2 regions of the Endozoicomonas montiporae CL-33 genome follow, and region 2 is predicted to be linked to the other one. Evidence: predicted binding sites of a transcription regulator. Region 2 holds the regulator's gene; the other holds the start of a gene.
What was found. The regulator FNR, encoded in region 2, switches genes on or off when oxygen is low (the NO sensors DNR and NnrR bind a similar motif). The targets are predictions, from matches to a motif close to TTGATNTANATCAA.
Positions count from the first base shown of each region.

Region 1: EZMO1_RS04450 (sulfatase family protein) is a predicted target of FNR. The motif match lies at 4,839-4,852, and genes of this name have one in related genera.

Region 1 covers NZ_CP013251.1:1,004,650-1,015,638, forward strand. Annotated here, with positions in the region: gene EZMO1_RS04435 (ABC transporter permease) at 1-550, opposite strand, end outside; gene EZMO1_RS04440 (ABC transporter permease) at 550-1,497, opposite strand; gene EZMO1_RS04445 (ABC transporter substrate-binding protein) at 1,490-3,025, opposite strand; gene EZMO1_RS04450 (sulfatase family protein) at 3,201-4,706, opposite strand; gene EZMO1_RS04455 (glucoamylase family protein) at 5,078-7,687, shown strand; gene EZMO1_RS04460 (SH3 domain-containing protein) at 7,759-8,559, opposite strand; gene EZMO1_RS04465 (BatD family protein) at 8,556-10,388, opposite strand; gene EZMO1_RS04470 (VWA domain-containing protein) at 10,400-10,989, opposite strand, start outside.
Region 2 covers NZ_CP013251.1:3,665,514-3,676,502, forward strand. Annotated here, with positions in the region: gene hemN (oxygen-independent coproporphyrinogen III oxidase) at 1-216, shown strand, start outside; gene fnr (fumarate/nitrate reduction transcriptional regulator Fnr) at 647-1,405, shown strand; gene EZMO1_RS16790 (adenine phosphoribosyltransferase) at 1,527-2,069, shown strand; gene EZMO1_RS16795 (hypothetical protein) at 2,219-2,752, shown strand; gene EZMO1_RS16800 (TraR/DksA family transcriptional regulator) at 2,753-3,088, opposite strand; gene ttcA (tRNA 2-thiocytidine(32) synthetase TtcA) at 3,485-4,417, shown strand; gene EZMO1_RS16810 (hypothetical protein) at 4,595-5,284, shown strand; gene EZMO1_RS16815 (hypothetical protein) at 5,233-6,387, shown strand; gene EZMO1_RS16820 (DUF547 domain-containing protein) at 6,410-7,255, opposite strand; gene EZMO1_RS16825 (DUF547 domain-containing protein) at 7,351-8,175, opposite strand; gene EZMO1_RS16830 (glucosaminidase domain-containing protein) at 8,193-9,071, opposite strand; gene EZMO1_RS16835 (Yip1 family protein) at 9,347-9,958, shown strand; gene EZMO1_RS16840 (hypothetical protein) at 9,973-10,221, opposite strand; gene fghA (S-formylglutathione hydrolase) at 10,396-10,989, opposite strand, start outside.

The DNA of each region.
Region 1 (10,989 bases), 2.7 Mb from region 2:
GATGACGCTTAAACACATACCATGGGCCAAATCCGTAAAGCAGGGAAGCTTCAACTTCCGGGGAGTTCATGACAGTGATGGTTCTGGCGCGAATCACCCGAAAGTATTCGACCCACAGAACCAGAGAGATCGCTATATATAAAATGAAGAATGAACCGGGAACCAGCGCGCCAAACAGCAGCACCAGAACCAGTCCCGGCAACGCCAGCAGAATATTGACGACAATGGACAGAATACGGTCAATCCAGCCCCGCTTCCAACCGGCAACAACGCCCAGTGACACACCAAGGGTAGCGGACGTCAATACACTGAATACTGCCATCAAGATAGAAGTCTGTAACGCTGATGAAAGACGGGCCAAGTTGCTTCGACCAAACTGGTCTGTGCCAAGAGGCTCAGCCAGGGTAGGCGCATGAAAGACCTGATCCAGATTCTGACTTGCCGGATTGTGTCCCCAGAACAGGGTTTCCAGCACCACCAGGCTCAGCAGGAACAACAGCAGTGCCGCCCCAAGATACTGTGAGGGCCTTAATTGAATGTCGGCTTTCATTACGATAAGGTCTCTTCTCTCTGTCTCGGGTCAAGCTTGAATACAATAAGGTCTGCTACCGTATTGATAGCTACAAATATCAGGCCCATAACCAGCGCAGCCCCCTGAATCATCGGTACGTCCCGGGCGAAGATGGCATGGGCCAGCGCATGGCCAATACCCGGCCAGGAAAACAGGGACTCTATCATGACGATACCTTCAATCAGGTTGATCGCCTGTATGCTGACAAAGGCGACAACCGGCAAGGCAATATTGGGAGATGCGTGATGCGTAAAAGCCTGCTGTTCTGTTAATCCCTTAAAACGTGCAAACCGGTAAAAAGGTGATGCCAGAACATCGCAGGTTGAATTGCGAATCATCCTGCTGGATATGGCGGCCAGCGTCAGAGCCAGAGAGAGGGCTGGCAGTATAAGGTATTCGCTGCTGCCAAAACCGGCGACGGGAAACCATCCCAGTTTCAGGGAAAAAGCAAGGACCATCAACAGGCCAATGACAAACACGGGCTGCGCCCTGAGTATAACCGATACCATTAACGACAGCCGGTCACCTGCTCCGCCAGCATGCCGTCCGGCATAAAGTCCAACAGGGACGGCAATGAGCAAGGCAAAGAAACTGGCAAAGACAGCCAGCTCCAGGGAGCTTCCCAGCTGATGGGCAAGTTCCTGAGTAACCGGATTTTCTGAAACCAGAGAATCGCCCAGGTTAAACCGGAGCAGATTTAGCAGCCACTCCAGATATTGAACAATAGCGGGACGATCAAGGCCCAGGTCTGCCCTCACGGCTTCTGCCGCAGCCTGGCTGACATAGTCATAGCCGTAGCGTCCGGCGGCGATACGGTAGGCAAAGTCACCGGGCAGCAGTCGCATCATAATAAACGTCAACGTCCCTACGCCCCAGGCAACAAAAGCAGCCTGTGCCGCACGCCTGAGAAGAATTTGTTTAATCAAAATACATCTCCGAAGCACGGTAGTTTTGCTCAAAAGGATCGTAGTAAAAGTTTTTGAGTCGTTTGTTGACAGCGATTTGCTGAGTGTAAAAAATCACCGGAATAACAGGCATCTCTTCTGCAAGAATCGAAGCGGCTTGCTGTGACAGTTTGAAATAGGCTTCGCTGTCCAGAGTCAGGGTCATCTCACTGAGAAGTTGGTTTAACTCGCCTGAGGTCCAGTTCATGTGTCCCCAGTCGCTGCCAAGGTGGGTTCTGGTATCGTCAAACAGTAATGCCAGGGGATCATTGGCCCAGGCGAAATTCCGGGCCACCAGTGCCAGTTCAAGTGTACCTTGCTGATGCAGGTAAGGGATGTCACTGGAATTGCCGACATAAATAGTTACTTCGATACCCAGATCCCATAACTGCGCCTGGATAGCTGTTGCCACAACCGTCATTTCAGGGCGGTCGGCGTAGGTCACAAGCCCCAGGCTGAAACGTCTGCCATCGCGAACGCGAACACCGTCATCACCGGTAATCCAGCCTTGACCTGTCAGGATTTCCCTGGCTTTTTGCAGGCTTTTCTGACCTTCCAGCTCCTTCATGTGCCAGTCGCCCAAGGCGGGCGGGAACAGCTGGTAGGCTTCGGAGCCGGGTACCCTGATAATCCTTTCGGCAATGCCTTCACGGTCCAGGGCAAGGCTCAGGGCTTGCCTTGTTTCGACAGTATTCAGATAAGGGTGTTCATTATTCAGCTTCAACAGCAGTGTACGGGGAATGGACTCGCTGTAAACATCAACATTCGGAGCCTGCTCCAGCATGCTGATGCTGGCCGGGTCAAGCGTATAGATGATGTCTGCCTGTCCGCTTCGTGCCTGCAGTGCCCGGCTTTCAGCACGGTGTCCAGTAAGGTACTGTATCTGCCTGATTCTGGCCGGTTCTCCCCAGTAGTTATCAAACCGCTCTACATCCAGCTTGTGAGGAGGGGACAAGAGCTGGATCTGGTAAGGGCCTGTGCCTTTCAGTATGGCAATAGCCCTTCCATTTTTTTGCTCAAAAGACGATGGAGCGGCAATAGCAGTTGAAAAGTGGGACAGTACGTAGAGTAGTGGCCGATAGGGTTGTTCCAGTTCAAAAACGACTTCATAATCACCTTCAAAATAGAGCTTATTCAAAGGTAGCTGATGAATAATTCCGGGCTTTTTCAGTGCCTGTTGCAGGGAAAAGACGACAACTTCTGCCGTCATTGCTGTCCCGTCATGGAATAGTACGTCAGGGCGCAAGGTGAAACGCCATGTCAGACGATCGTCGCTGGTTTGCCAGTGGGTAGCCAGTTTAGGTTGTATACTGCCGTCTGGCTGAATTTCTACCAGGGTTTCAGTGACCTGGAAGCGTGAAAAGATATAACCGTCTTTGGACAAATCCTGACTGGTGTACTCAAAGGGGGCGCCAATCACCAGCGTCTGATTCAGGTCAACGCCCTTATAGGACGCTGCCAGCCAGATGGTTAGCATGATAGCTACAACGATAAAAGTTTTTTTAAACATTCAGAAAATTCTTAGGTTGCACTTTGAAAGAGTTCTAATACTAACTGGTGATAACAGCCCCACACGCATAAGCTTTCCTGGGAGCCTGTGTCAGGGCTAAAGACGTTTTGTATGAAAAAACCCGCTAGTTAAAGCGGGCTGGAATTAAGTGGGTAAATCGTCAGGAGATCAGTGCTTATCTGCCGTTGGCTTTTTTGTTGTATTCCTTGACGTCGGTGATTTCACCAGCGTAGAAGCCCATGTTACGGTTCTGGGGTTTGTAGCTCAGCTTGTTAACAGGCAGAGTCGCTTCCCAAGCGTCAAACTTGTTCTGCAGCTCCTGGGCTTTCTCCGGGTGCTTACTGACCAGGTCGTCCCATTCGCCAGGATCGTTTTCGATGTTGAACAGGCGGATAGTCTGAGGGCCACTCTGGCTGTTCCAGGTTAGTTTCCAGTCACCATCGCGGATCGCGTAATCGTCGTCACGACGCCAGTACATGGTTTCATGAGGTCCATCTTCACCCATTTCACCTTTCAGGTAAGGCATCAGGTCTTTACCGTCAAACGGAGTAGCACCAGACCAGAGCTCAGTACCGGCCACTGCGGCAATGGTTGGTACGATGTCCATAGAGGAAACCATCTGTTTATATTCCTGACCAGCAGGAATTTTACCTGGCCAGCGTGCAACAAACGGTACACGAATACCCCCTTCATAGGTGTCACCCTTGAAGCCGTTGAATGGACCAGGGCTCGACATGGTGGTTTCGCCGCGCTGCTTCTGGACAGGCTGCGCAAAGCCCTGGCCACGAGGTGTACCATTGTCACTCATGAAAAATACAATGGTGTTATCGTCAATGCCGTGATGCTTCAGTGAGTCCATCACTTCACCGATGCCATCGTCCAGTGCCAGGGCCATGCCTGCAAAATGTCTGCGCTCCTCACCGGCAATACCTTCAGCGACCGGCAAATCTTTCAGCCGTTCAACGTAGCTTTCGGGTACCTGCCATGGGTGGTGAACGGCAAAGTGAGCCAGATACATAAAGAATGGTTCTTTACTTTTCACGGCCTCATCAATGAATTCAATGGCCTCGTCAGTAAACAATTCAGTCAGATAGCCATTGCTTTGCTGAATAGGCGGCTCTATTTCGGTATTGCGATAGATGGGCGCGAAACGCATGTGGGCATCAGGGTTGGTGGTGGACTTAAAGTAGTCGTGACTACCGTCCAGGAAGCCATAGAAGAAGTCGGCACCACGTTCGTTCGGCAGGCCCGTTAGTTCACCCAAGTGCCACTTACCGATTACTGCAGTCTGGTAGCCGTTGTCCTTCATCATTTCCATGGCCAGTGGCTGGCTGGATGGAATATGGTTTTCGTTAAAGTTACCGTAGATACCAAAGCGCTGCTGGTGAACACCGGTGATCATACCGGCACGGGACGGGCCACAGATGGAAGCGGATACGTAAGCCTGTGAAAACCAAGTGCCTTCTTCTGCCAGTGCATCAATGTTTGGGGTTTTTATATCTTTGTAGCCATGGTAGCCAACGTCGCCCCAGCCCATATCGTCTACATAGATGATGATGACGTTAGGCCTGGTAGCTTCTGTATTTACAGAGGTGGCCTGTGTCGGTGCTGCAACCGCTGCCGCACTATGGACAGTTGCTGAAACGGCCATTGCCAGCAAAGCTTTTTTAAGCTTGGACATTCCTATTAAACCTTTTGGTGCAAAGTGAGTATAAACGTTTCTCTTATTCGCGTAAATCTACAGAGTAGACATCGTTATATCAATACAGTGCTGCAAAATAATCTAATCCATTGTACACAATGAGCTTTAACGTTGATGCATGTCACTTGTGTTGTAATTATTTTGATTAAAGTCAATAGAGGTGATGACTTATGGGAACGAGTGGAAGAAGATGCAAGAAAATTATATTACGAAATGTTTCTACATTCTCTGCGACATTTAAAGCTTTCTTCACAGGAGCTGCATCTGTATGTATCACATGATGGGCTACAGATATAAGTCGAAATAAATACATCGAGTGGAACTCAATGATAAAACTAAAGCGGACAATATTGTGTGTTTGTATTTCAGCCTATCCTTTAGCCGGTTGTAACGATCAATTCGGAAGTGAAAATCTGCCTTCTTTTGTTGAAGGCGTGCCGCCAACCGGGGAAGCCTCTCCAGGTACTCCTCCAGCTTCAGATATCGCTACGAAGCTGCTCGTTGGATATGAACCGGACGAAACATTACCAGAACTCAGCGTGAATGGCGGCAGTGCAGCGGTTGAAATCTCAATGGCCAGGCAGGGTTCTCACGCTTATCCGACAGAAAAAGATTATTTCCTGAGTCTTGGCTGGGAAAACCATAGAGATGATTACCTGTCTATTCGCCATGATTTTTCGTCGGACGTGATTGACTACGACAAAGCCGACTTCATTATGCTGGATCTTTATGTGCCGGAAGGGCAAGAGGTATCTTCAGTGGATATGAAACTGGAGGGACAGGTTTTTTCCAGTATAAGCAGGAATGTTGTCAACGGTGGCTGGTCTACGATTGCTATTGATGTACGGCAGCTTAAGGATAAAAGCAGCTCTACCCTTGAAGAGTTACGACTGTTCACCTCTGATACCCATGGTGAACTTTATCTCGATAATATCAGGCAGATTTCTGCCAGCCCCGAAGTGGTGGAGGTTAACTCTGTCCATAGTGCGGCTGAAGTGGTCTGGAGACATCTGGATCCGTCTTTCTGGCTGAAAGATTTTAAAGGGTATAACGTTTACCGTTCTGTTGTTGGTAGCGACTATAGAGAGAAACTGAACGACCAGCCGGTGACCGTCAGTGCGTATATTGACTTTGATGCGGATGACAGCCAAGAAGCCGATTACTTTGTCAGCAGCGTTATTGGTAGCACAGAGTCAGAGCTGACTTATGTCGGTCGGGGCAAGGCAGCAAACCTGTCTGACAAAGAGTTCTTGGACAGTTTACAGAGAACGACATTCCGCTACATGACGGACTATATGCATCCGCACAGTGGCCTGACACGAATTTCATACCAGAAAGCAAACCAGAGCAACAATTGCGGCCCTTTTCATACGGGAATGGCGACCATGGCTCTGGCTGCGGGGGTGGAGAATGAGTTTATTGATCGTGAGGACGCTGCCCGCCGCGTGGTGAAAATGCTGCGTTTCATGAAGTCCGCCGATCGCTTCCGAACCGGTTGGCCACGCTGGGTACGTTGTCATACCGGCAGGCTGGCGGGCCTGGACAGTCCTGATGATGGCGCAAACTTGAGCGATACCGGCATGTTCCTGCAGGGGGCGCTGGTCGCTCGTGAGTACTTCACTGAAAACAATGCGCTGGAAGCGGAAATTCGTGAACTGGCATCAGAGTTGTACCACTCCGTTGACTTCAACCTTTTCCGTGATTTTGACGGAAAAACCGAAGGCGAAGTGCTGATGTGGCACTGGTCACAAACGACAGGGTTTGAAGAAAGCCTTTTGTTAAAAAGTTTCCAGGAAACTTTTGGGGTGTATGTACTGGCCCTGGGTTCACCTACTCACCCGATACCGGCAGAGGTTTACCACTCCGGTTGGGCAGCCGGTGGTGGCATCAGTTATAACCGCTACATTAACGGCGAGCTGTCCAGGCATGACGACACCGGGAAGTTATACAATGGCAACCGCCTGTGGGGGGGAAATAAGCAAGAACCGCTTTACTCAGTCCATCACAACTATATTGCCATCGACCCCAGAGACCTGAGGGATGACTATGTCAGCTTCTGGGACACGGCACACAGCCGGGTTGACCTGCAGTATAACTACGGGTTGATGAACCCTGAAGATCACTCGAGTTATGGTGAGCTGGAATGGGGCATTATGGCTGATCACGACCCTTGGGGTTATCAACGCCACGAGGTGGAAGGCAAACCCGGTATTGACGATAATGGTACGATTTCAATGGGCGCACTGGTCGCCTCAACACCTTATCTCCCGGAGAAAATTATTCCTGCGATTCGCCACCTTTACGATAAATACCAGACAAAGGTTTACGGCGGCTATGGATTTTATGACTCCTATAACAAGGATGCTGACTGGTGGTCTGCCGACCACCGGAAATATGTCAGCCTGAATCCGACTTCAAATGTTGTCGCCCTTGAAAACCACAAAACAGGCTTAATTTGGGAGCTCTATGACAAAGCCCCTGAAATACAGGAAGCTTATCGCAGAGGCGGCTTTGTCAGGGATGCTGATGCGGGGTTGATGGTCAGTTATTTTGAAAATGAAGGTCGCTGGGATGTGGACAACCTGCCAGATCTGTCGGCGATGACACCTGAGTGGGAAGTTCAGGTGAGTACCTTCCACGCAACACCACGAGACCGGGCAACAAACTTCGGGCTGTTGTATCAGGGTTGGCTGACTGTCGAACAATCCGGTCACTATACCTTCTATACGGATTCGAACAGCCCGAACAGGCTCACAATTGATGGGAAAAAAGTCATAGAGGGTGAGGCAGGCATTGAAAACTCCGGCACGATTTATTTACCAGCCGGTGAACACCCGGTATCTGCCGAGTATTTTCAATCAACCGGTATGCGGCAGTTTACGGTTTCTTATGAAGGTCCGGGGGTAGAGAAAAAGGTTATTCCTGTGAAACGACTGCGGACTTCTGAACGCAAGTCCTGAAACTTTTAATCAAGTCTGCTGGAAAAGCTCCTCACCCCCATGCACCGTTCCGGGGTGAGGATGGCACAGCGTTAACTGTCTTTCCTGATAGCAGTTGCTGCACGCTTCGGCAGCCAGGCTTTTGTGCCATTACTTAACAGCACCTCCTGCCAGTTTTCCGATTCCTGCAGCAGAATAAACTCGGTTCCCTGATTCAGCGGATTGGTGAAGGCAGGGGCATAGACTATGCCGGGTCCTTTGCGGGCAGTGATGTCCATTGCCGTGATGACGCCGGTACTGACTGCAGGCGTATAGTTGAGCTTGAAAACGGTCAGAGCACTGGTCAGCAGCATAATGCTACCTGCGATGATGATGCGGCTCTTCTCCGTTCGGTCAGAACGGATATAACCCCACACCAGCCACCAGAACACCAGATAAACGACTATGGAGAAAAATAGCCAGGTGTCGGAGCTGGCTACCTGGTGGGTTGTTGCCAGCCATGGGTTGCCAAAGCTGTCAGGCAAACTGTCGAGCCTCTGTGTACGGGCGTATTTGAGATTGTGCGTCAGCTCATTGCTGCTATACCCAAGCTCTTCCGCGCGACGATACCAAAGAATGCTTTCACCATAGCGATCTGCAAGGAACCAGCTGCTGCCAATGTTGTAAGCCAGAATCGCCTGGTTAATGCCATCAACATTCCACAAAGCCTGTTGTTTGCCCGCCATCAGCGTGTGGGCTTTACGGGCTCTGTGCGGATAACTCTGGCTCAACTGCAATGCCTGCTTGTGTTCCTTTCTCAATGCCTGCAACTGACCATCCAGGTCAGTGATTTCTGCCTGACTAATATCAGGCAATGACAACAGCATCAGGGTGAATAGTAAAAGCTGTTTCATGACCGTACTCCTTTTACTGCTGGCACTCTGTCACCAGGCAGGGCCTTATCAAGGCACTGCATCAGCCCGACAAATGCTGCATGCCGGGCTGATGCAAGCTGAGTGTCGTTAGTCCGGGAGGCATAATCCTGTTGACAGCAATCCAGCCACTGACAAACCTCCTGATTCAAAGCGTCGCTGATACCCGACTGAGACAGTGCAACGGCCAGAGTCTGGCTATTGAGTTTCGACGGTGGCAGCGCTATACGACGATAAAAGTATGCACTCAGCGGAGCCAGGGGGTCACTGCCTGTTTTCAGCTCATCACACAGTTGTGTAATTGCACTGTCGCCACGACAGGCTTTCCACTTTTCCTGAATAGTCGACAGAGCACCGAACAAAACCAGTCCGGGAGGTGAGACCAGCAAAGCAAGCAAGAATAACGCCCGGAACGGGTTTTTTTCCTGAGTCTGGCTTACCAGTTCCTGCGACCAGTTATGCGACCAGATGCCATTCTGGTCAGGTTTAACCGGGTTTCTCAGCTCCATATCATCAGACAGTGCGCTGGTACTAATGTTAAACCGCTCAACAGGTATCACGGTCAGGGGAATTGGTGGTGTAGTATAGTTGTGGAAATGCCCGGTTTGCGGGTCAAAATAACTGAAGATCACAGAAGGAATTTCCGTTGTATCAGCATTCCCCGGAAACAGACTCTGTCGTACGATTTTCACACCATTTTCGTAGGTTCCCGGCCCGATATCTGCCGGGACATCAAAGCTGTTGGTGAACGCTGTCATCGTGTGCAGTTCAGGCAATCTGGCTACCTCAGGATCCGGATGCGTAATCTCAAAGCGTAACTGCATGGGTTCGCCCTGATGCACTTCATCCGGTTCGGCAGCAACAACAATGTCCGGGCGACCAATCATGCCTGAAAAGTTTTCAGGAACTTCCGAAGGTAAAGGCTTAACTTCAAATCGCAGAGGTTGCGCTCTGGTCATCAGTCGAACAGGGGGCTCACGGGTTACACTCCGTTCAGCCTGGAAGAAGTTGTTGTCAAAATGAGCAGGAAGCCGTGAACCCCTGAAATCCTGAGGGCTGTTTCTCATCAGTACGGGGTCCGCACTGGCCAGCAACAGGGAAGGAGGCAGTTCAAAAACACCTGCCTTCCGAGGCTGCACCTTGTAATGAAAATGAATGCGGAAGAGATCGCCTCCCATACGGTGCCAGCGTGCAATAATACGACGGCTGCCAACCGGCAGGCCAATGGCGTTCTGGTCAGATGAGACGAAAGCATCCCAGGGTTCAACCGGCAGAATGTCAGCATGCTCAAACACCGGAAGCAGAATGTTAACCGCTTGCAGCGCATTCGGATGAATGGAGGTGATCCATTCAAAATTCACACTCAGGGTCTGCCCCAGATAAACGCTGTCTGTATCGTAGCTGACATGAATGCTCATATCGTCGGTTTCCACAGGCGTGGAAACGGTGACATTTTCATTGCTGCCGGTCTGGTGACTGCCCAGGGTGAAGACGGGTAACGTCAGCTTACCGGCTTTCAATGGGGTTAGCCTCACAGGAAAAGCCAGGGCAGGCTTATTGTTGCGCTCCAGTCGCACCGCCGACCGCGTGGCAACGGCAAAATCCGCAGTGTCCGCAATCTCCAGCTCCATCTTCCCGGCTGGCGGATTCAGGGCAAGAATAAGAAATTCTGCAGATTGTCCCTGCCACATTTTGCCTTCTGGCTTTTCCAGCACAAGCTGCCAGTCTTTAGCGGCACTGCTGGCAAAGGCTGCCGGAAACACCAGCAGCAACAGCAGGCCGACCATAGGTTGCTTTAAAAAAGGTTTCATAAACATAACGATTACCAGTCCCGGTCAACAGCATTCTGACGTTGCTGATCCAGTTGTTGCAGTTTTCCCTCAAGTGTCCGAGCCTGATCCATAATGTCGACAGAGCTGGCTGACGGGGTCGACTCCATCATGTCCCTAAACATCGTATCCAGATCGCCGAAATTGGGGTCGCCCTGACTGCCGCGACCGTTCTCTGCGGAGTCCTCCCCTTCCTGGTCGGAATCGCCGCTACCTTCATCAGCCTCGTCAGTATCCTCACCCTGCATGTTGGACTCAGCATCCTGCATCTGCTCCTGCTCGATAAACTCTTCATCCTGTTTAAAGGTACTGACCAGGTCTTCATACATGCCAGACTGTTCCCGGGCCAGCCATTCCAGATTCCTCCGACTGGCTTCGTGGCTCGGATCGGTAAGCAGGATGGCACGCAGCACATGCCGGGCTTCACTCAGGTAAAGCTCTGGATCAATAAACTCTCCCTCACCCTCTATGCCGTCGATAAAATCAAGCCCCATTGCCGCGTCAAGACTCTGGGTGGCAAGAAAAATCAGCGTAGTGGCAAGGTTGTAGTTGGCTGTCACTGTCGCATGCTGGTCGTCGGCAA
Region 2 (10,989 bases):
ATGATTGAACAGCAATACGGAATCGATTTTCCGACTTACTTCCTGTCTGAACTGATTAATCTAAAGCCTTTAGAACAAGACGGACTGGTCTCAGTGACACCCGAAGTTCTGGAAGTAACACCGGCTGGCAAGCTGCTGATCAGAAACATCTGTATGGTGTTTGACCGTTATTTTCAGCAGCAAAATAATGTGAAGCATTTTTCTAAAGTTATTTAAGCTCAGACGTTCAAAGGTTAACTCACTTTAACCGGTTAACCTTTGATTCCCCCAAAAACAGTCAGCAAAAACACCGGCACTATGATCAACTGAAGGCAGAGCCACAAGAATATTCCCTCATCAAATCAGCCTTGCCTGACACGTTTTTTACACAATAATTCCATAGAAGCCCCACAGAGCAACACAACAAAACATTGCTCCTGATGAAACCCAGTACAAACCAGTCGCAAAAAACCTGCTCAAAACCCCAAAAAAGAACAAAACATCCACCAACGAGACTAGGCATTAACCGCAACAAAATGCGACTTGCCGAATTAAGTTTAAAAAACGATCAATATCAACATTCGTAGGTCAACACCGCACTTACACTTTCAAAATATTTTCCATAAAATAGTCAGCGTTTTGCATTTAAAGACCTTGAGGGCACTCGATGACGTCCAAGCCCAACGTCCGACAACCAAGCCATGTGGCCTGCAGGGATTGCAGTCTCAGCTCTCTGTGCCTGCCGCTGGCGTTGAGTGTGAAAGATATTGACAATCTGGATCGCATCATTAAACGCGGTCGTCCGCTGAAAAAAGGTGAGCACCTGTTCCTGGAAGGGGATCCGTTTGACAGCGTTTACGCTGTTCGCTCCGGTGCCATCAAAACCTACACTGCTACTAACGAAGGTGAAGAACAGATTACTGCCTTCTATCTGCCAAGCGAAATCCTCGGCCTGAGTGGTATGGACACTGACGTGTATCCGGTATCCGCCCAGGCTATGGAAACCACCATGGTGTGTGAAATTCCGTTTGAGCAGCTGGAGATGCTGTCTGATGACTTCCCGGAGCTGCGTCGTCACCTGATGCGCCTGATGAGCAAAAAGATCAGGGAAGACCAGCAAATGATGATGCTGCTGTCCAAGAAGAATGCAGATGAGCGTATTGCTACGTTCCTGATCAATCTTGCCAGCCGCTTTCGTCGCCGTGGCTTCTCATCCCAGTCGTTCAGACTGTCCATGTCTCGCAATGAAATGGGCAACTATCTGGGACTGGCGGTAGAAACGGTCAGCCGCGTTTTCACACGTTTCCAGAAAAATGGTCTGATTTCAGCCGTTGGCAAGGAAATTGAAATTCGTGATGCAGTTCAACTATGCTCTCTGGCTGGCGGGAAAGCCGCCGATATTGAGCAGATCATTGCAACAAACTGATCTGATGTAATCGGATTCAGGAGCCTGCCGGATTGTTGAGTACTTATGTACACATCCGGCGGTTGCTTCCGTTCCAGCCACCAAACCTCACATCACACGCACAGTAACTGGTTGCCATTTCATGATCATCGACGATTTTTATCTTAAGTCCCAGATTCGCAGCGTTCCGGACTGGCCGAAGCCCGGCGTTCTATTTCGGGATGTCACCACTATTTTTGAAAACCCCAAAGCCTGGCGCGGCGTGATGGACAGTTTTATCCACCGCTACATGGAACTGGATTTCAGCCATATTGGCGCCATGGATGCCCGCGGCTTCCTGATCGGCTCCAACCTCTCCTATGTACTCAACAAGCCACTGGTTCTGTTTCGCAAGAAAGGCAAGCTACCTGCGAAGACCCTCTCTGTGGAATATGATCTGGAGTACGGCACCGCCAGCCTGGAAGTCCACGCCGACAGTTTGCACAAAGGTGATCGCGTTTTATTGGTAGACGACCTGATTGCAACCGGCGGAACCCTTCTGGCTGCAGTTCAGCTGATAGAAAAACTCGGAGCAAAAACCATTGAAGCCGCAGCCATTATGGATTTGCCCGACCTCGGTGGCTCCCGTCGTCTGCAAAATGCTGGCGTTCCCACTTTTTCTTTGTGTGCATTTGAGGGCGAATAATGCTTCCCGCCACTTAGGAGGCTGTCCGAGAGAGAACCAACCGGTTCTCTCTGTACAATATTTCTTACACTTTATTTCCAAATGTCTGGTGCTTCAGTATTAAGCGGGTGATACGATAAAAATGAATAATGCATAACAAGGATTCAGGCATGGGAATCTGTGCAAAGGAATTGCGCCTCCACGTTGTTCGTCCAACCCTGAAACACCTCCAGATGTGGAGCCCTACGGCTGAAAACCTGTTACTGGGAACAGCTGCACGAGAGTCTGAGCTGGGATTTCATATCAAACAGGATCATCACCGGGCACTGGGGATTTACCATATTTCTCCGCGAATGCATCGAAATATCTGGGATTTTTATCTGGCGAAACGATCAGAACTTTCAAGTCTGGTCAGAGGACTGGCCAGCCAGAGAGAATTTCTTTGCCATCCACACCTTGAGCTGGCGACAAACCTCTCTTACGCAACAGCTATTGCATGGCTGGTCTATTGCAGAACTGAAAAGAACATACACTCAATGCCTAAAGATGATATCGAGGGTCTTGGCAAACTCTGGCATAACCATTTTCACCGCCACAACCCCGGTTCAGTGCAAAGCTTTGTAGACAGTTACGAGCGGCTGATCACAGGGGAGACCAGCCAGACGGGAGAAAATCAGACATCAACAGCAATCCGCAGCCTATGATCAGCCACGGGCATCGCGGGCTTCTGCGCATTTGATGCACAGATCGGCATAGGGCATAGCTTCCAGACGGGCAGGTGCTATTTCGCCTCCGCAACCAACACAATAGCCGTAGTCATCGTTATTCATGCGATCAAGCGCCAGATTGATTTTATTCAGTTCAATCTTTGCTTCATTACCAAGAGCATCAATCACCTCATCATTCTCACGCTCCTGTGCCTGCTCCGACCAGTCGGCACTGGCTTTACGAGTGACGTCTTTTTTAATGTTATGCAGCCGCTCGCTCAGTTCATCACGGCGGTTTAGCATCCAGTCTCTCAACTTGTTGTGATCACTCATAAAAATCCCCTGAATATTGTGTTTTCGAAGGTTATTGTTGGTACTGACTATCCCTGAGTTGCTGTAAATTCAGCAAAAATGGTCATGAAAGTTAATACAGGCCAAGTCAAGAGCGCCTGATAAAAGGTTATCGGTCTTGCTTCAAGTCCACAGTCGGCTGTCTGTCGCTTGTACAGATTAAAGTTAGCGGATGATCCAAACCCTGCAGAACATTTTATCTCATATAATGACACACTCTGCCTATACGGAAACAGCATCTGACCATTGATCTACATCAATAATGCTCTCGCGGTTGTTGTTGCTCGCAGTCGCTATTGGTAGTTGCACCGGATTGCGGCTAACTATTGCACACCGCTATAATCGCGAGCTTTAACTCGGAATCAGTGTTCTAAATCTATGACCTCGACCACCCTGACTGGCGCAGAAAAATACAACTTTAACAAACTCCAGAAAAAACTCAGACGCCACACCGGCAAGGCCATTGAAGACTTCAATATGATTGAGGACGGTGACCGGGTCATGGTGTGCCTGTCAGGCGGCAAAGACAGCTACACCATGCTGGACATTCTGATGAGCCTTCAGAAAAGTGCCCCTATCCACTTTGAGCTGTTTGCCGTTAACCTTGACCAGAAGCAGCCAGGTTTCCCTGAACACGTTCTGCCAGAGTACCTTGAGACTACCGGTGTGCCTTACCACATTATTAACCGCGACACATATTCTGTCGTTAAGTCCAAGATTCCGGAAGGCAAAACCACCTGCGGTCTGTGTTCCCGCCTGCGTCGCGGCACTCTGTATTCTTTTGCGGAAGAGATTGGCGCCACCAAGATCGCCCTGGGCCATCACAAGGACGATATTGTTGAAACCCTGTTTCTGAACATGTTCTATGGCTCACGCCTGTCTGCCATGCCACCCAAACTTCGTTCGGACGACGGTCGCAATGTGATTATCCGTCCACTGGCCTACTGTCGTGAAAAAGACATCAGCCGCTTTGCTGAAATCCAGAACTACCCGATCATCCCCTGCAACCTGTGTGGTTCACAGGAGAACCTGCAACGTCAAAACATTAAAGCCATGCTGGCAGAGTGGGAAAAGAGGCACCCAAGCCGCATTGAGTCCATCTTTACCGCCATGCAGAATATTGCGCCTTCCCAGATGGCCGATACCGAACTGTTCGACTTCACCAGCCTGACCATTGACCGCTCCGGTGAGCGCAAGCCTTACGAGTTTGAAGATGGCCAGGAGATTTTTTCGGGAAATATTCCTGAAGCAACCCCGGCCAAAGAAGACGATACTGTGCAGGTGATTAATTTTGGGCCAGCTACCATCTGACCCATTCTCTGGCATCATGTTTGCCCTATCAACTTCAATGAGTTAGTTGATAGGGCAAACGGTTAATGACGACGCTACTGAAGCCCTTAAATACTAATAAACGAACGCTATGCCAATTCAGTTTTACTTTTTCACAACGATAAAAACGGTAATACCCTAAACCGGTTTTTTTCAGCCATGTTTCTTCGTCTTCTACTCGGCACATCTCTGTCCTCGGTTATTACCTTCGCAGCCTGTGCCGATAAACTGTTTGGCCTTCCGGTCAGCCTGCAGGGCCAGAAAGATGCAGCCATGCTTTATGCCTCAATCCTGACTGAGCCTAACCCACAGCAAGACCTGATCACCCTCACCACGGAAGGATATCAGGGTATGGGTAACTTTTCTTATGTAATGACTTTCTCCGACCTGCTGGAGCAGGCAATACTGAATGCCAACATCCAGAGAATCATGGGAGGCAGTGAAGAAACGGAAGAGAAGGTAGGCAAAATATATAATTTTCCATCCCGTCCAGATGACATCTGGTACCAAGGCAGTGAAGACGAGTATGTCCCAACAGAAAACACCAGCTATTTGCAAAAGCTGGCACAAAGCCAGACAGTGTATTCTTTTGTCATTCCCCCTCCTGACCTGGATCCTCTGATGGATCTCAAAGTCAACTGGATGTATTTCAGGGAAATTCATTCACCGGATATAGACGCTTCTATCCATAAAGCTCAGTATCTGGAAATGTTGGCTTTGCTTCCTTCAGGGCATCAATTAACCATTAATGACAGTTTCAGTGTTTTCCCCCCGAGTTTGTTGAAGAGGTGTTCGCCATGGACACACTCGATGAATACAACGACGGATCATCACTTGAACATCCGCTAACCCCTTCTTTTGGGGTCAACGAGAACAACATCGGTCTGTTGCTAAGACCGTCCCCTGAAACCCAAAGTAAAACTAATGATCAATATCCTCCATTTTTAAAAGCTTATAGCCGCATGCCTCAAGGCCTGACCGAAGCCATCGACCAACTTTTAAAAGCTGATGAACGACTGAATAACAATAGAGACGATATACATTTTTACACCGGATACTTTCATACCCTTTATGCAAAGCTGCTGTTCATTCATTCCATAACCAGTTCGGATAAAAAGTCCGATATGGTTCTGATGATGCCTCTAACTTTCAATGATCTCGAAATACCCGCCGTTGTTGAATCATTAAAATCCCTATCCGCAGCTAAAATTCATTACTGGAACGGCGACTACTGGAAATCAATAAAAAAAACTGAAACCGCCTATCTGGCTTCAGAGGCTTATCAACGCAGCATTGTTATCATGAACCCGTTTCCCCTTGATCATAAAATTTATCTTGAGCTTCTCAAAGCATCCGGGCCCATGCCAGTAGCAGGTTCCACCGGGGACCACAGCCTGTTTGAGGTCATTTCCAGCGGGCGCCTGCCCTTCCATGAATACATGCCTTACCAGAGAATGGTCAACGAGAACCTTGCCAGTGCGGCCGGGTCGTCTTCCATTAAGATGTTTTTCTCGGCCAGAGGATACTTGAATCGAGCAAGAGCACTGCGTCAATTAAAAAAGCATCCTGAGCTGATTCAATCGTATTTGATGAGATTGAATCAGAAATACAATGCGACACCCTTCCTGATTGAAATGGTTAAACAGAGTATTAACAACGACAGTTCATTGTGGGCTGCTATCCGATGGGCAGACCAGAGGCTTGAAAACGGGGGGTTGAATCGACCCGCCATTTCAGAGCTGGAAGCACTGATCTGTGGACGAGGCATTATGGCGCTGGTGCGAGAGCTCGCCGACAATGAACAACTGACCGACAGCGAACGACTGCTCTACCGGCAACGGATAGACAAATATTCATTTTTTCTGTTGTTGAATTACCCCAGATTGCAGCAGATGCTTTTCGCCATCAGCGATAAAATCATTGGCAATGCTTCTGATCAGGCTACGCAATAAACTCCCGTTGAGCAGGAGAGACTCAACGCCGGAACTCATTCAGCTTCCAGTTATAGCGGTAGCTGATTCCGCCCTTATAGGCCTCCAGACGAGACCGTAACTTTGCATCGGCAAACTGCAGCAACTCTTTCCAGACGCCTTCCTCGCCAGAAACGTCTTTAGCGGCAAAGTCACCACCATACCACTCAAATATTTTCGACAATACCAGGCGTCCACCCACAAAGTTAACGCCTTTGCTCTGATTAATGAAACGTCTGGCGGCTTCATCCAGCTGGGCTTCAATCCGTTTGCCGGTGTACATCTCAGGGGCAAGGTCGGGACAACCAATACTGGCGCAGTTCACCGCATAATGTATACGGGCATTATTCCAGATAGGCCGCAAAATACGATGCTCAATATCATTCAAAGAAAGTTCTTTTCCGGCGATGGAGATCAGCTCATCATCCCATGGCCCCACGCGGAACCAGCCTTTTCCCAGTTTGGTGATGGATTTCACCGGATAGTTTTTTAAGATCAGCTCAACGGTTAAGGCGTTATACAGATTAATCCAGTAGGCCAGCTGCTCGTTTTTATTCAGGGTTCCGGGGTCGATCTGAGACAGATTTTTCAAATAGCCACGCAATCGTTCTGAGTTTTCACGACTGACACCACCATAAACAAACGTATGCATCTGCAGCTTATCGGAGTAGCGGACGTATTTATCCAGAATAATCTGCCAGTCACTGTGATCCACTTCCAGCTGGCTGTGCGAGTCGTGTTTATCCCAGAATGACCAGTAATCTTTTTCCGGTGCCGCCCTGAGCACCGTTGTGAACGTCATCAGACAGAGCAGCAGCATGAGCCTGACGGCGTATTGAAACAAAACCATACACATTCATCCCTGAAACGTGAGACTAGTGACTTAAATAGTTTGCTTTAATAGCTTCTTTAATAGCTACTTCAATAGCTACTTCAATAGTTACTTCAATCGGCTGAATTTCCCTGTGATAAAGCATTCAGGTTCCAGTTGTACTGATAGATGATTTCACCTTTGTACTGGTCTATTTTGGCCGCCATGGCCATCTGGCTGTTTTCCCTGATATGCCTTAGCAGAGCCTCTTTGGAGCCGAAATCAATGGCATACCACTCATAAATTCGTGACAGTGCCAGTTTGCCATCAATAAATGCCACCCCCTTTTCCTGCTGAATAAAGCGCTTAGCCGCTTCAGCCATCATGACTTCAACCGTAGCACCGGTATAGGCTTCACCGGCCAGATCGGGACAGCCCAGGCTGGCGCAGTTCACCACATAATGAATACGCTTGTCCTGCCAGAGAGGTCTCAGGATTCTATGCTCGATATTATTCAGTGTCAGTGTTGTACCTGCCACTTCCGTTATCGGTTCATCCCAAGGGCCAAATTTAAACCATGGCCCTATTTTGGTAATGGATTCGACCGGGTAGTGTTTCAGAATCAACTCAATGGTCAGGGCGTTATAGAGATTAATCCAATAAGCCAGCTGTTCTTTTCGGTTGTAATCCCTCGGCTCCAGTGCCGTCATGTAGCCAATGTAATCCTGTAGCTTTTTACGATACGCATTTGACACTTTCCCATAAGCAAAGAGTGAACCATCCGGAAAGGGTTTCAGATACTGAGACAGCAGGTAGGACCAGTCCGAATGGTCTATGGTTTTTCGGGATGTTTCATCGCTTTTATCCCAGATTGCCCAGTATTTACTGGCGGGCGCGGCCATTGCAGGCTGGGAGATAAGTAGTCCCAGCCCCATCAGCAGGCTTATTATTATTTTCATGGGTCGTCCTGACCTGATTATTGGCTTTGGATAACTCCATCATCCGGTGCAATGGCCTCACCTTCAAGGTCATAACGCAATAAATCGTTCCCTCTGATCATTTGCACCAGCTCATCCACGTACTCCACACCACGAATGGAGTAAGCATAAAGCCCATGAGCGAGCACCGGGCCGGTTACCGGAAGCCCTGCCTCCCGTCGCTTCATACGCATCTCCCGCATGCCTTCATAATGATGACTGGAATTCAGGTTATGCATATAAGAACGCACAGAATGCGCCGGGGAGTCGAATTTTCTGACCTCGTATCGGGCACCTTCCGGCCGTCTTTCCGGTACCAGCCCACAGCCTTCGGAAAAACACCATTGTCCAAAAAAGTTATTTGCATCCAAAGCAAACCGCGATGTTCCCCAGGCGGACTCATTCGCGGCCTGAACCAGTGCCAGGGACACAGGTATTTCATCAATCTTTAATAACAGTTCATCAAAAATATCATCCAGCCCGTTCTTACTTTCATCCACTTTGTAACGACGCACCAAGCTATCAACCCATTGCTGCTCACTGTCGTTTAGTGTGTTTTTGTCTTTATAAGACAGCAATTTCTGACGAATCACACCCAGCTGCTGATTTTCCTCATCAATCATGGTCTTCATAAAAGCAAAGAATGAGGCTTTTTTCTCCCTGACATCGAGCATACTGCCAAAATCCGGAATATCCGACAGCTGTTTATCAATAGCCGCCTTTAGATCGGTATCTTCAGAAACTTCGCTGAACGCCTGCTCCGCTTCTTTCAATGCGTTATCGAGCGCAGAAGGCTGCTGATACAAATGCCACCAGCCAGACGACAATACAACAATAACCAACAGCCCCAGAAACATTTTATCGACTCGACTTATCATGTTTGATCACACTTTATTCTACAGTAAGGCTTTACATTAACTATGAAACATGCAAACACTAAGCGTAATAGCACTTTCATGGCAGTGGCGGTCTTTCATCACCTTAATGTTCTTGTTGAGGCGGTGACCAGGAAAGGAAGCTAAATAATAATAACAAAAATCAACCGCTGATTCGTAGCTCGGTCTTGTAGAGATTCTGTTAAAGCTTTTCTACAGGGCGGTGAGAGGTACAACATTGCTACGGAAGTACAGCTCGTCAACATGGAGACAGTACCATGATTTTGAGCCACTTCTGGGGTCTGATGACTCACCCCGATGAAGAATGGAACTCGATTCGGAAACACCCGCCGGGCATTGTGCGGCTCTACCTCGGCCAGATCATCTGGCTGGCAGCCCTGCCCGCAGTCTGCACGTTTTACGGAACCACCAAAACCGGCTGGTCACTGCCTGGCAGTGAGCACGTTGTCCGACTGACGGAAAGCAGCGCCATGATGATGGCCGGTTTAGCCTGGCTTGCCATTCTGATAGGCGTTGGAGTAATGGGCACTTTTGTACAGTGGATGAGTGAAACCTTTGGCAGCAAACCAAGCCTTGCCCAGAGTATTGCCTTCAGCTGCTACACCGCCTTTCCTCTTTTTCTTGCTGGGCTGTGCGGACTGGCACCTTCCATCTGGTTAACCATTGTTGCTGGTACTATTGGCGCATCCTGGTCAGCCTATCTGCTTTACAGCGGGCTCCCGGTCTTTATGAACATCCCGAAAGAGCAGGGTTTTGTGTATGCCAGCTCGGTACTTTGCATAGGGCTGGTCGTTCTGGTATCCCTGATGATTACCACCGTGATTCTCTGGAGTCTGGGTGCCGGGCCGGAGTATGTTCAGGTACTCTGACCACACAAAAGGTATTAAGAGCTGCTCTTCTTTACTTTTTGAATCACTTCCTCCGCTGCCTTGGCATTATTGGGGTAAAGGAAGTCTGTCACATAGTCGGCACCCACTTCCTGAGTGACCACATACCGTGCGCAGTCTTTGAAATTGGAAAAGCAGTAGGTGCTTTTAAGCAGTTTGGCCGTTGAAGGCATATCGGGCAAACTGCTTTGAAAAAAAGGGCACACCTCATAGAATTCACAGGTTGGCTGCTTGTCTGTCATCATCGTTGCTCCGCCTATTGAACACCTATTAAACAATGTCTGATTTATCCCTTACTGACAGATTGTCAGCATCAAAAACCAGTCATGTTGATGTCAGTCGGCGGAGCCATTCGATTCTGAATACTGTGCGTTCTTCACAGAAGGATGGAAGAACTGTCCAAGAGCGGCGACGTTCGATTAAGACTGACAAAGAACACGGCTATGAAACTCCATATGCTGCTCAATAAAGCTGGCAATAAAGTAGTAGCTGTGATCATAGCCTTCATGCCGTTCCAGCGTTAACGGATAACCAGTAGCCTTTGCTGCATCCTGCAGAGCTTCAGGCTGAAGCTGCTCCTGAAGAAATTCATCCGCCAATCCCTGACTGACCAAAGCCGGAATCATTGAAGAATCATTCGTCACGTTGGCAAGCAAGTGAGCAGCGTCGTATTCCTTCCAACTTGCCTGATGATCACCCAGATAGGCCGTAAAAGCCTTTTGCCCCCAAGGCACCTGAGAGGGCTGACTGATCGGGGAAAAGGCGGAAACACTCAGATAACGTTCCGGGTTTCTCAGAGCACAAACCAGTGCGCCATGCCCTCCCATAGAATGTCCGGAAATGGAACGGCGGCTGTTGACCGGAAAATTCGCTTCAATCAATGCAGGCAGCTCCGAAGTCACATAGTCGTACATGCAATAATGACGATCCCAGGGAGCTTGTGTGGCATTGACATAAAAGCCAGCGCCCTGCCCAAGATCATACCCTTCATCATTCGCTACCTGTTCACCTCT